DNA from 4 places in the Halobacillus sp. AWM4_238 genome. Region 1 is predicted to be linked to each of the others. Evidence: riboswitches for the same ligand, from Rfam matches in the RefSeq annotation. Region 1 holds a riboswitch; each other region holds the start of a gene.
What was found. A riboswitch is a leader RNA that binds a small molecule or an ion and turns the genes downstream of it on or off. The one in region 1 is predicted to bind S-adenosylmethionine.
Positions count from the first base shown of each region.

Region 2: another riboswitch for S-adenosylmethionine. It lies ahead of ACXACN_RS13965 (methionine ABC transporter ATP-binding protein); the one in region 1 lies ahead of ACXACN_RS16665 (PLP-dependent aspartate aminotransferase family protein).
Region 3: another riboswitch for S-adenosylmethionine. It lies ahead of ACXACN_RS06915 (homocysteine S-methyltransferase family protein); the one in region 1 lies ahead of ACXACN_RS16665 (PLP-dependent aspartate aminotransferase family protein).
Region 4: another riboswitch for S-adenosylmethionine. It lies ahead of ACXACN_RS11775 (acetyl-CoA C-acyltransferase); the one in region 1 lies ahead of ACXACN_RS16665 (PLP-dependent aspartate aminotransferase family protein).

Region 1 is NZ_JBSWSY010000002.1:3,342,049-3,345,162, reverse strand. Features, by position in the region: gene ACXACN_RS16665 (PLP-dependent aspartate aminotransferase family protein) at 104-1,882, opposite strand; SAM riboswitch class I at 2,020-2,130, opposite strand; gene ACXACN_RS16660 (trans-sulfuration enzyme family protein) at 2,204-3,114, opposite strand, start outside.
Region 2 is NZ_JBSWSY010000002.1:2,801,552-2,804,665, reverse strand. Features, by position in the region: gene ACXACN_RS13975 (DUF421 domain-containing protein) at 1-463, shown strand, start outside; gene ACXACN_RS13970 (DUF302 domain-containing protein) at 525-908, opposite strand; SAM riboswitch class I at 1,367-1,486, shown strand; gene ACXACN_RS13965 (methionine ABC transporter ATP-binding protein) at 1,568-2,596, shown strand; gene ACXACN_RS13960 (methionine ABC transporter permease) at 2,586-3,114, shown strand, end outside.
Region 3 is NZ_JBSWSY010000002.1:1,349,102-1,352,215, forward strand. Features, by position in the region: gene ACXACN_RS06910 (alpha/beta fold hydrolase) at 1-299, opposite strand, end outside; SAM riboswitch class I at 1,085-1,186, shown strand; gene ACXACN_RS06915 (homocysteine S-methyltransferase family protein) at 1,386-2,435, shown strand; gene ACXACN_RS06920 (class I SAM-dependent methyltransferase) at 2,651-3,114, opposite strand, start outside.
Region 4 is NZ_JBSWSY010000002.1:2,312,827-2,315,940, reverse strand. Features, by position in the region: gene ACXACN_RS11780 (acetoacetate--CoA ligase) at 1-85, opposite strand, end outside; gene ACXACN_RS11775 (acetyl-CoA C-acyltransferase) at 106-1,260, opposite strand; SAM riboswitch class I at 1,331-1,438, opposite strand; SAM riboswitch class I at 1,508-1,612, opposite strand; gene ACXACN_RS11770 (cell wall-binding repeat-containing protein) at 1,889-3,114, opposite strand, start outside.

The sequences.
Region 1 (3,114 bases):
CCCTCCTCATCCATGTGAGCTAAATCCCCAGCCAGAAACACCTCACTATAACCTCAAAGTGATGAATGCCTTCTATAACTCCCACCCTCCTCTTTTTGGGTTATTAGATTTCACAGGCGTATGTGTCAATCGCCCCCCGCAAACGTTGGGCCTCTTTATACGTACAGCGGTTATGAACGACTTCAAGTCCTGCTTCACTTGCAATTTGGGCCGCCTTCGGTGCGATGACACCTTCTTGCAGCCAGAACACATCCGGGCGGATATCTGCCGCTTCTTTCGCAATTTCAATGGCTGCTTCTGGACTGCGGAACACTTGAACGACATCAACTTTGAATGGAATCGATCTCAGGTCTGGGTACGCCTTCTCTCCAAGTACTTCTGTTTCTCTCGGATTGACGGGGATGATTTGGTACCCGAGCCTTTGCATTTTTCGAGCAAGACGGTGGCTCGGACGTGATGGCTTTCCGCTCAATCCGACAACGGCTAAACGTTTAGGGCGCGTCTCTCCATCTTCTTTTGTTTTAGAAGAACTCAAAGCCCACTTGATCACACCCTCATCATTTTCAGTGATGGCTGTTTTCTCCGTCTCTCTTCCAGTTGCTTTCGCAATGGCACGATCAAGATCATTGATCAAATCTTTGCTCGATTCAAGTCCTATAGATAGACGAATTAATTCTTCCGTCACTCCACTTGCAGCAAGTTCTTCAATAGACAATTGCTGGTGCGTGGTGGAAGCGGGGTGAATGATCAATGATTTCGCATCTCCTACGTTAGCTACATGGGACCAAAGGGAGATATGATTGATCACTTTTCTACCCGCTTCCCTTCCGCCCTTGATGCCAAAGTTAACGATGGATCCGTAGCCTCCTTCAAGGTATTGATTTGCCAGCTTGTGAGCTGGATGTGAGGACAACCCTGGATATGCCACCCATTCCACATCAGGATGACCTTGTAAGTACTCCGCAATTTCCTGAGCATTGTCTCCATGACGAGCAACACGCAAATGCAACGTCTCCAGCCCTTGTAATAACAAGAATGCATTTTGAGGACTCAAGCAGGAACCAAAGTCACGAAGCAACTGAACACGCAGTTTCGTAATATAAGCGAGCGTTCCAAAGTCAGCGGTATAAACAATCCCGTTATAACTGTCATCAGGCTCTGTGAAAACCGGGTACTTGCCGTTTCCCCAATTGAATTGTCCCCCGTCTACAACGACTCCTCCGATTGCTGTCCCATGGCCTCCGATCCATTTTGTAGCGGAATGGATAACGATATCAGCCCCATGCTCTATGGGACGGCATGTATATGGAGTTGCGAATGTATTGTCGATGAGAAGGGGTATCCCGTGTTCATGAGCCACAGCCGCTACCTTTTCAATATCCAGTACATGAAGGCTTGGGTTTCCAATCGTTTCTGCGAAAACCGCTTTGGTTTGATCCGTGATGGCTTTGCGGAAATTTTCCGGGTCCTCAGGGTCAACAAAGCGAACTTTAATGCCATATTGCGGTAAAGTGTTAGCGAACAAATTATAAGTCCCTCCATAAAGGTTCGCTGCAGCAACGATTTCATCTCCAGAACCTGCGATGTTCAGAATGGACAGAGCGATGGCTGACATCCCGGAAGCCGTTGCAACAGAAGCCACTCCGCCTTCCAGGAGGGCCATTCTTTTTTCAAAAACATCGACGGTCGGATTACCGATACGGGAATAGATATTCCCAGGCTCATCAAGAGCAAAAAGGCTCTGGGCGTGTTCGGTGTCGTGAAAAACGTAAGAAGTCGTTTGGTAAATGGGGACAGCTCGTGATCCTGTCGTCGGATCGGGCGACTGTCCTCCGTGCAAAGAAATTGTATCGACATCATAGCTTTCAAAAGAATTCGTCATGATTATTTCCTCCTTAAAAAGTACTCCAACCTTATTGGCATAGTAGGCATTATACGTATGAAACGTCACTGAACCTTTTTTCGAACAGCAAAAAACCCTCTTCCAAATAAGAAGAGGGTTTGTCATTTCGGTTCCTCCTCTTATCTGCCAGATCCATGTGATCTGTAGGACTTGGCACCTTTTCAAACCGATGTTTGAAGGTTGCCGGGCTTCACAGGGCCTATTCCCTCAGCCTCTCTTGATAAGAGATGTATGCAGTTGAATGATTATGTTGAGAATTATAACGAATAACAATCAGAAAAGTCAATTATTTTAGAAAATTTAATATTCGGAACCTGCGATTGCTCTTGCCAGCTGTTTAATGATATCTTCATGATCTTCGATTCCAATCGACAAGCGGATGACATAGTTATTGATGCCGATTTTCTCACGTTCAGTGTCTGATAACGCGCGGTGAGAGGTACGGACAGGGTACGAAACCGTTGTCTCTACCCCCGCTAACGTAGGAGCAATTTTTATCCATCCAAGAGACCGGAAAAAAGCCTCTATATCAACGGAATCTTCAAGCTCAATGGTAACAATGGCCCCGTTTCCTCTTTCCGATACCCGCTCAGGATAATAGACGGCACGAACCGTATCATGATCACCAAGAGCTTTAGCTACCTGCTTTGCATTGTAGGATTGTTTCTTCATCCTAAGACCTAAAGTTTTGGCTCCTCGTTGAGTAAGCCAGGCTTCAAACGGACTGAGATTCGCACCAAACGTGACAACCTTTTGGGTCGCTGCTTGAATCAAATCCTCATTTCCGACTAGCACCCCGCACGTCACGTCACTGTGTCCTCCGATGTACTTCGTGCCACTGTGTACAACGAGATCGACGCCATGTTTGTACGGCTGCAATAAGTATGGAGTGGCGAATGTATTATCAACCATTGTTTTCACATTGTTCTCACGAGCAAGAGCGACTAACCCCTCTAAATCCTCAACCCGCAGGAAGGGATTCGAAATCGATTCAGTATAAAGGAGCTTTGTTTGGTCCGTGATCGCATTCGAAACATCGTCCAGATTTTGAAAAGAAACCATCGTAACTTCAATGCCAAAGGTGGGGAGCTCTTTTGTGATCAGCTTGTGTGAACCTCCATATACATCTTCTGCTGCAACAATATGATCTCCTGGTTTTGCAACAGCGAGAATACCGGCAAGGATGGCGGACATACCAGATGAAGACGCTA
Region 2 (3,114 bases), 540 kb from region 1:
ACGAAACAGGAAAGTAGGGAAACTCCTGACTTTTGAGCCGACGATCGTTATTTTCGAGGGGGAAATGATTGAAGAGAACATCTCCCGCATTCAATATTCTCTTGATAATATTACACACATGCTCAGAGAGCAAAATGTATTTGAAATCAATAATGTTGAACTTGGCATCATTGAACCGAACGGCCAACTGTCCATTAAACTGAAAAATGCCAAAGAAGCCGTAACCCGAGAAGATATGGGGTTCCCATATAGGGGTGGGGGTTATGACATCCCCCTTATTCTGGATGGACAAATGCAACAAGATCTTTTAGCTCGCGCAGGTCGGGACATGGATTGGTTACGTACCAAGCTGGGTACCCATGATGTCTCGGAGGTGTTTTATGGTGCGCTTACCAGCCAGGGTGAGTTTTACTTTTCATTAAAAGGAAAAAAAGCAGAGTCTTTACCTCCTATTGAACATTGATATTTTTTGATAATGAGATTTAAAAGAAAAGAGCCGCTAAAATAGCAGCTCTTTCATTTGGTTATACACTTTGATCCATACAAACCTTCAAACGTTCTTCAATGTCACTTGCCATCTCTTGAATGTTTTCATCCTCAACCATTTGAGTAAGAGAAGTCGGCTTAGGCATACCGATTTTTGTTTTGTTTCCTTCTACATAGATAACCATTTTACAAGGGAGGAAATAACCAGCCAATACGTTTTCATTTAACACGCGTTGCGCTTCTACAGGGTTACAAACTTCCAAGACTTTAAATTCTTTTTCAAATTCCAATCCTTTTTCATGAAGCTTATCTTTGATGTCAAAGGTCCATAACACCCCGAACTTTGCTTCTTTGAGATTAGCCTCAAGACTCTCAATCGCTTCATACATCCCTTTGTCCGTTTCCACCGTATAGTGAAACATGAAATACCTCCTTGGTAATTAGTTCTCCTTATCTATACCCATTAAGGTATTAGGGTAATCTCTCAAATAATTATATTTCACTAAATCTCCCGTTTGTGTAAGACTCCGTTTCGATATGTTTGGGTGAGTTTAGGGGCTCCGGGAAACTGTTCGCTTTCCATGGGGCGGGCGGTGAGCCTCCTCAGGCTACGCCTTCCGGGGTCCCACCTGTCCCACACGTCCCATAGGAGGCTCACCGCGCTCCCGCGGAAAGCGAGCTATTCCCCGCAGCCCCCATCCACTCAAAAAAACATCTCGAAATCGAGTCTTAAAGAATCCTGCCATATTGCTTAATAACTATAGGGAAGAAATAGCGTAGTCCTACTATGAAAAATTCGGAAAGTTTAGTGAATTAAATTGACAAAGCTTTTTTGCTGTATTATGATTGGCAACATCAATAAAAAAGCAAATGACTTTTCTTCTTATCTAGAGAGGTGGAGGGACTGGCCCTACGAAACCTCGGCAGCGGAACTGATCCGTCGAAACGATCAGAAACTGTGCCAACTCCAGCATGTGCGGATGCATGTGAAAGATGAGAAGAGACGGTATCTCATACATATTGAGAGCCCCTCTTCTTATTTTTTAGAAGAGGGGCTCTTTTTGCGTCTAGGAGGGACAGAATGATTCAATTCGAAGATGTTTCGAAGGTTTATCAGCACAATGGGAGCGACTTGCGTGCTGTGGATCAAGTGGACTTGACTGTACATAAGGGAGAAATTTTTGGTGTGATCGGCTTTAGTGGAGCTGGTAAGAGTACCCTGATCCGTTTGGTCAATTTACTCGAACGCCCCACAGAGGGAAGGGTGCTGGTCAATGGTGAGGATTTGACGCAGCTTTCAAAACCAGACTTAAGACAAGTAAGGAAGCGGATTGGGATGATCTTTCAACATTTTAACTTGCTTGAATCAAAGACGGTTCACCATAATGTGGCTTTCCCACTTTCTTTATCAGGGACACCGAAAAAAGAAATCGATCGAAGAGTAGCAGAAATTCTCGAATTTGTCGGATTGTCCGATAAAGCGAAACAGTATCCGGAAGAGTTATCCGGAGGGCAGAAGCAAAGGGTGGGAATCGCCAGAGCTTTAGCAACTTCTCCTGAAATTTTGCTTTGTGATGAAGCAACATCAGCCCTTGATCCTGAAACGACGAAGTCAATTCTGAAGCTATTGCGGAAGGTACGCGATGAATATGGCATAACGATTTTGATGATTACACATGAAATGAATGTGGTCCGTGAAGTGTGTGACCGCATTGCTGTAATGGAAAGTGGACGGGTTATTGAAAAAGGATCGATCTTTGATTTGTTTTCCAGTCCTCAACATCCAACCACGAAAAACTTTGTGAAGACCGTGATGGAAAATGACATCCCCGCTTCAATACTAAATGGAATCGAGGAAAGGGGTTCTTCAAGGCATATTTATCGTGTGACTTTTGTTGATGAAAGTGCCGGAGAACCCGTTCTATCTCAAGTGTCTAAAAGATTTGATGTGGAAGTTAACGTACTGTTTGGACAAATTACGGAGCTTCAAGGAATACCGTTCGGTCATCTCGTTGTGGAACTTCAGGGGCCGGACCAAGAAATCTTACGAGTGATTAACCATATTCAACAAAGAGTATCTGTACAGGAGGTGACTTCCCATGCAGGTTAACTTAATGGAATTTTGGCCAAGAATTTGGGAGGCGACGTATCAAACCATTTTGATGGTTGGAATCTCATTATTGGCAGCTACTTTAATCGGTTTACCGTTAGGGATCATCCTAGTCGTTACGAGGCAGGGAGGTTTGTTAGAAAACAAAACGCTTTTCGGTTCCTTCAGCTCGGTCGTTAACTTTTTCCGTTCCATTCCTTTCATCATTCTGCTCGTGGCCATTTTGCCATTTACGAGGTTAATTGTTGGTTCGTCTATAGGTACAGCAGCAGCCGTTGTACCGTTGGTTATTTTCTCAGCCCCTTATATTGCTAGGTTAGTAGAAAGTAGTTTACTTGAAGTGAAGCCAGGCGTGATCGAGGCGGCTGAAGCAATGGGTGCAACCCCGTGGCAGATTATTCGTCGTGTTTACATACCTGAAGCGTTAAGCTCCATCGTTCTTAATTTGACGATTGCAACCATTGGCCTTGTCGGCGCTTCCGCCATGGCTGGATTTGTCGGCGGGGGAGGACTTGGGG
Region 3 (3,114 bases), 2.0 Mb from region 1:
CCCATCACAAATACGCCGGAGATAGCTAAGTCACAAGCTTCTTCCGAGAGATATTTCAAAAGGACTGAGCCACCCAGTGAATGGCCGATCAGAACAACTCGACCCTCCATCTCCAAAAGTTTCTCGTTTAGGATAGCCTTCCAAGCAGCATAACTCGGATTTTCAGGATTTGGCATGGCCGGACAGGATAAATGGTAATCCTCACTTAATGAATTTTGTAAATAAGAAACTAGATGGCTGCTTCCTTGCTTTCCTTCCTGTGGACCTGCACTGTGAATAAATAGGACTTGCTTCTTCAATAAATCCCCTCCTTGTACCCATTAGTGTAGATGTATATTATCCATAAGTTTTATGTCCCGAAATTACCGAACCCTATCATTCCCATAATATATATCAATAGGATCACCAAACCTAACATCCCAAGAGAAGAAATGGATAAAGCAACTGTTTTCACACGCCCTTTCGCACTAAAGAGTGCAGTAACAAAAGAACTCAATAAAAGAAATAACAATAGTGATTGGTATAAATAACCTATTAATAAAGACTCAGGTAACGGATTCAATAGTTGTGGAACAAAAAATATAAGTATAAAAATGATCATGAATAATAAAGAGATCGATCCTAAATATTTTTTCAACAAAGTCCACACCTCCACATTCTGTAAGTCTTTTAGCTATTAACATCATAACTCCAAATACTACCAGAAAAAAGCGAGGCACTTACAATATGTATTTATCTCGCATTCAAGTATTCAACGAAACTGCCCTTCTCATGCAGGCTTCGTTTCGAGGAGTTAAATATGAACAACAAACTTTAACAAAGCGATTGAGATTAGCTCAAACCATCCACTCCAAGAATCGTTATGTATATTAAAATCGCCTGAACATCATAAGGTAGTGCAGGTATTTTCAAATAGAACCATACCACCAAAAACTTTTTCTGAAAATTCCATTGATTCTTCATTTATTTTCATGTATTGTAAATCGCAAGCGAAATAATTAACATCAAATGTTCGCTTTGATTCTTGATTTAAACGTCTTACGTAATGTGTTAAACTGTTTTTCCAAAAACCACATAAGAATAAAACTTATCCAGAGAGGTGTAGGGACTGGCCCTTTGATACCTCAGCAACCAGCCATAGGCACGGTGCTAAATCCAGAAGGTAGTGATACCTTGAAGATAAGGAGACTCTTGATACATAAAGGACCCCTTATCCAAGGAGGTCCTTTTTTTATTTCAATGGACTGGATCAATGTGGAGGGGAACAGGATTGAATCGGTTATGCCCCTATCAGACAGAAAGTCTCAGAAAGTCAGCTTGTACCTGAAAAAAGGCATGAGCTTTCTAATAAACTATTCTTACAAAATGAAAGGTTGTGGAATGAAATGAAACGAACATTAGAACAAAGATTACAGGATGGACCGGTGATTTGTGGAGAAGGATACTTATTTGAATTGGAGCGCCGCGGTTATTTACAGGCCGGATCCTTTGTCCCTGAAGTAGCCCTCGATAATCCACAGGCACTAAAACAGACGTATCGTGACTATATGCTCGCTGGCTCCGACGTCGTCCTAGCCTTCACCTATAACGGCCATCGGGAGAAAATGAGAATCATCGGCAAAGAGGATTTATTAGAGCCGCTTAACCGTCAGGCCATCCGTCTAGCCAAAGAAGTTGCAGAGGAGCACCCTGAGGAAGAAGCACTCGTAGCCGGGAACATTTCCAACACTAACCTGTTCAACCCGGATGACCCTGAAGCTGTTGAAAAAACAAGAAGCATGTTTGCTGAGATGGTCGGCTGGTGTAAGGATGAAGGGGTAGATTTTGTGAACGGCGAAACCTTCTATTATTACGAAGAGGCGCTGATCGCACTGGAAGAAATTCAAAAACAAGACCTCCCTGCGGTGATCACCTTCGGTCTGATGGGAGAAAACATTTTGCGTGACGGCTACGAAGTAGAAGAAGCCTGCCGCTTATTAGAAGAAAAAGGCGCACTTGTTGTAGGGATGAACTGCTTCCGAGGACCAGCAACGATGCAGCCGTATGTAGAGAAAATCCGTAACACGGTGGACGGTTATGTAGGTGCCCTTCCAATTCCTTACCGCACGACGGAAGAACACCCGACCTTCTTCAATCTGCCGGACGGTGGCTGTGCCTGTACTCTTCCAACGGAAACAACGTTCCCAACGTCCCTGGACCCGCTATACACGAACCGATATGAGCTTGCTGAGTGGGCCAAAGAAGCGTACAGCATTGGTGTGAACTACCTGGGACTCTGCTGTGGAGCATCTCCGGCTATGCTACGTGAAGTAGCAGAAACCGTCGGCCGTACAGCCGTCAACTCCACGTATTCCCCGGATATGGAGAAACACTTCCTGTTCGGCAGTGACGACACGCTGCAGGATCACATCACATCTTATAAGACGAAAGCATAAGGAATAACGCCTGTCCTGTAATTCAGACAGGCGTTTTCAAACATTCACCTTTTTGTCTGTGGACGGTTATGAATCTTCTTAGTCAAGATTCGCTTCCCTATACTTTAAAACTCGAATTCAAGGTTACTACCTTCTGTAAACCACTTGGAGTAAGCAGGTTATTGAATAGCTTCAGTCGTGGCCAAATATTTTTATGATCGTAACAATACGAATACTCAACTGTCTTTTTTCAGGATATACATATGATAGCGCGCGTTGAATTCCGGGTAGTCTGTATAGCGGTCAGCAAGTACTTTCCACTCGACCTCCATCTCATCCAACACCCGCTTCAAGTATGCCTCTCTCTTTTCCCCTTGCATCATAAAAACAGCCAACATCCCGCCGTATTTCAACTCTGAAGCAATACGCTGGACGAGCTTCGTTTCGTTCTTGATATCCTTTTTATAAAAATGCAGCATCGAATCCAACAGAACAATATCGTGTTCCTCTTCAACCGGATACGTGTAAATATCTCCTACTTTCCCGGTTACGTTCAACTGCTCGTCACGGGACGTTTGGTTCATTTGATCAAGCCCGACAGTAGAGATATCGACGCCTGTCACCTTGTACCCCAACCTTCCTAGGCTTAATGAATCTCTGCCTTGTCCACATCCTAAATCAAGGACATGCGCTTTCGGTT
Region 4 (3,114 bases), 1.0 Mb from region 1:
AAGCTTTAATATGGGATTGTTCAATTCGTTGGCTCGATGGCTCCCATAGGTAAGGGGAGCGCTGAGCTGTGGTCGTTGTAGTCAATGGATTCGTCTCCTTTCGATTTAGGAATGAGGAACTTCAATCAATAGAGCCATTCCCTGTCCACCCCCGCCGCAAAGGGAAGCGATGCCTTTACCTCCGCCGCGACGTTTCAGTTCATGGGCAAGGGTCAACACGAGCCGGAACCCTGTGCCACCTAAAGGGTGACCAAGAGCGATCGCTCCACCGTTGACATTGATCCGGTCATAATCGATGCCAAGCTCCCGGCAGCTGGCGATTACGACACTGGCAAAGGCTTCATTGATTTCAAACAAATCAATATCCTCTGTCGTCAATTGATGTCTGTCTAAAAGTTTTTGAATCGCTTGCGATGGTTTGGTTTGCAAACTGGCATCTGGTCCTGCAACCTCTGACCAATCGATGATTTCTGCCAGCGGATTCTGTCCGATTGACTCAGCTTTTTCTTTTATGGTGACGATGCCCACACTGGCTCCGTCCGTCATCTGTGAAGCATTGCCTGCTGTAATCGTGCCTTCGTTGGAAAAGGCGGGGGTGAGGCTGGATAACTTTTCAACTGTCGTTCCTTTGCGGATGCCCTCATCTTCCTCGAGTAATCCAGAAAAAGGAGCGATTTCAGGTTGGAACCATCCTTTTTCCTGAGCGTTCGCTGCTCGTTGTTGGGAAAGGGCAGCATACTCATCCTGTTCCTCTCGACTGATTTCGAAGGAGCGGTTTTTTTCATCGGTAAGAGCTCCCATCGACACATCGCTCAAGGCGCACCATAAACCGTCGTTCAGTAAGGTGTCTTTCAGCATGCTATGACCAAGTCCGGAAGAAGCGCGTACAGGAGCGGTATGAGGAGCGTTTGTCATCGAGTCGAAGCCACCGACGATATATAATTCTCCTTCGTTATATTGCAGTCTCCGAGAGGCATCCGCGATTGTGGCGATTCCGCCTAAGCAAACATTGTTCAATGTAATGGCAGGTGTACCGATATCGACCCCAGCCTTATAAGCGACTTGCCTGGCAGGGTTCTGGCCACCCCCAGCCTGTATCACCTGGGCTAGCAGCACACCATCTGCTTGTTTGGCTATCGGATTTTTCTCTAATAAAGCGTTTAGCGCGTGCGATCCAAGTTCTGTTGCGGATTTCTTTTTCAAGGCCCCTTTCCACTTTCCGAACGGGGTACGGATGCCATCTAGAAGTACGGTAGTCATCTATGTAACAACTCCTTTTTTAAAATAGACAGAGCCCTCTTCACAAAAATAAGAAGAGGGCTCTTGGCTCTTCTTATCTTCCAGGATCATCTCCTGCAGGAATTAGCACCTTTTCAAGCGGTTGCTTGATGGTTGCCGGGCGTCAACGGGCCAGTCCCTCTGCCTCTCTGGATAAGAATCATTATTCAATTGGAACATATAAAACCTCTCTATCAATGAGATAGAGAGGTTTAGAGATTCAGGAAATCTCTTATCTTCCTGAGCGTTCACTCAGTAGGATTTGGCACCTTGCTATACATATAGCGGTTGCCGGGTTTCACAGGGCCAGTCCCTCCACCTCTCTGGATAAGATGTTCTTTCGTTATTTGGTTAAGTGCCATGTTAGCAAGGGAAAGGATGGGTGTCAATGGATTTTGTAGAAAAGTGTGAAAATTTATATTATTTATGTACTTCAGGAGGGCATAGACATAGCTTTTGGTATCAATGGTGTTGAGGTTGACTTTGTCATGAGGATTTTTGAGTAGGTCACTGACTTTCGTTGTCCAACTTCTAGAAGGAGATTTCCTTTACCCACAAAAAAACATCCCCAAGCGCATGATTGCCTGCTTGGGGATGTTTTATAGTTTTCTTATTCGAATAACTCTAAAATCTCATCTTCAACATTTTCGCTGACAGCTGCCTTGCCACCAAGAATAGTAAAGTAATAGGTTTCGTTCTTAACGAAATAATCTTTCACTTCTGTGGCAAGGGAATCAGAAGGAGTCAGCAGTAACGGTTCACCATATGTGTAAGCGGCTCCTGCAAGAGCGTCAGCAAAATCCTCTCCAGTAGCTACGTTCACAAACATTGGGTCTAGTTCGAAGTGCTCAGCTATAGCAATGGATGTGCTGTATCTGTTTTTTCCTGAAATACGTTCTGGATCTGGGAGTTGAGCAAAAACTTTTTGATCTACAACACCTTCGCCACCTACGACATAGGTGAAGTCGTAATCTTTAATGGCTTGTTTCGTTGAATCAGGGAGTTTACTTTTTTCTGTTAATAAGATCGGCATCATATTCATGCCGGCCACTGGGGCAATGGAAAGGGCATCAGGAAAGTTTCTTCCGTAAGCGATCACAGCTCCTTCACTAGGCGGAAGTACTTCGGCAATGGCCGTTGCAGTCTCATACCGATCAGAACCTGAAATCCTTTCGACATCCAATCCTAATTTCAAAAGGGCATTTTCTACTTCTTTGGAAATAGCACCCGTACCACCAAGGATCGTAACAGACTTAGCATCTAACACATCAATCGTTGATTTCGTAATCTGTGGCAGAGTGTTTTTTCTAGTCAAAAGGATGGGAGCATCATAGTAGGAGGCAAGTGGTGCACCTGCAAGGGCATCGGGAAAATCTGCTCCTGTAGCCAGTATGATATGTTCGCTTGGATACCCACCGCTACGACGTACGGCGATTGCTGCTGCTGTATGATAACGGTCTTCCCCAGAGATGCGATCGATGAATGGCTCCTCTTCAAAAATGAAAGAACTCAGCATATACGATTCCCCATTATTTAGGTTAGCTGAATCGGAAGCCTCTAAGTAATAGATCCCTGGATTCACAGTAAAACCACCCGCATATCCATACTCATCACTATCTTCAAAGTAGCTTGCTACTTCTTCGCCAGTGGAGTCATAAACGTTTACATTAAGCTTCATGTTTGTTTCTTCTTCATCAATAGAGAAGAGGGACACAGAGAGGTCTACTTCCTCATCTCCATTGACTTCGAGCTTATAATAATCTTTATCATTCTTTGAAAATTGGCCAATAGCGATGTCCTCTAGGGTAATCAGATTGGCTTGAGCCATTGTGTTAT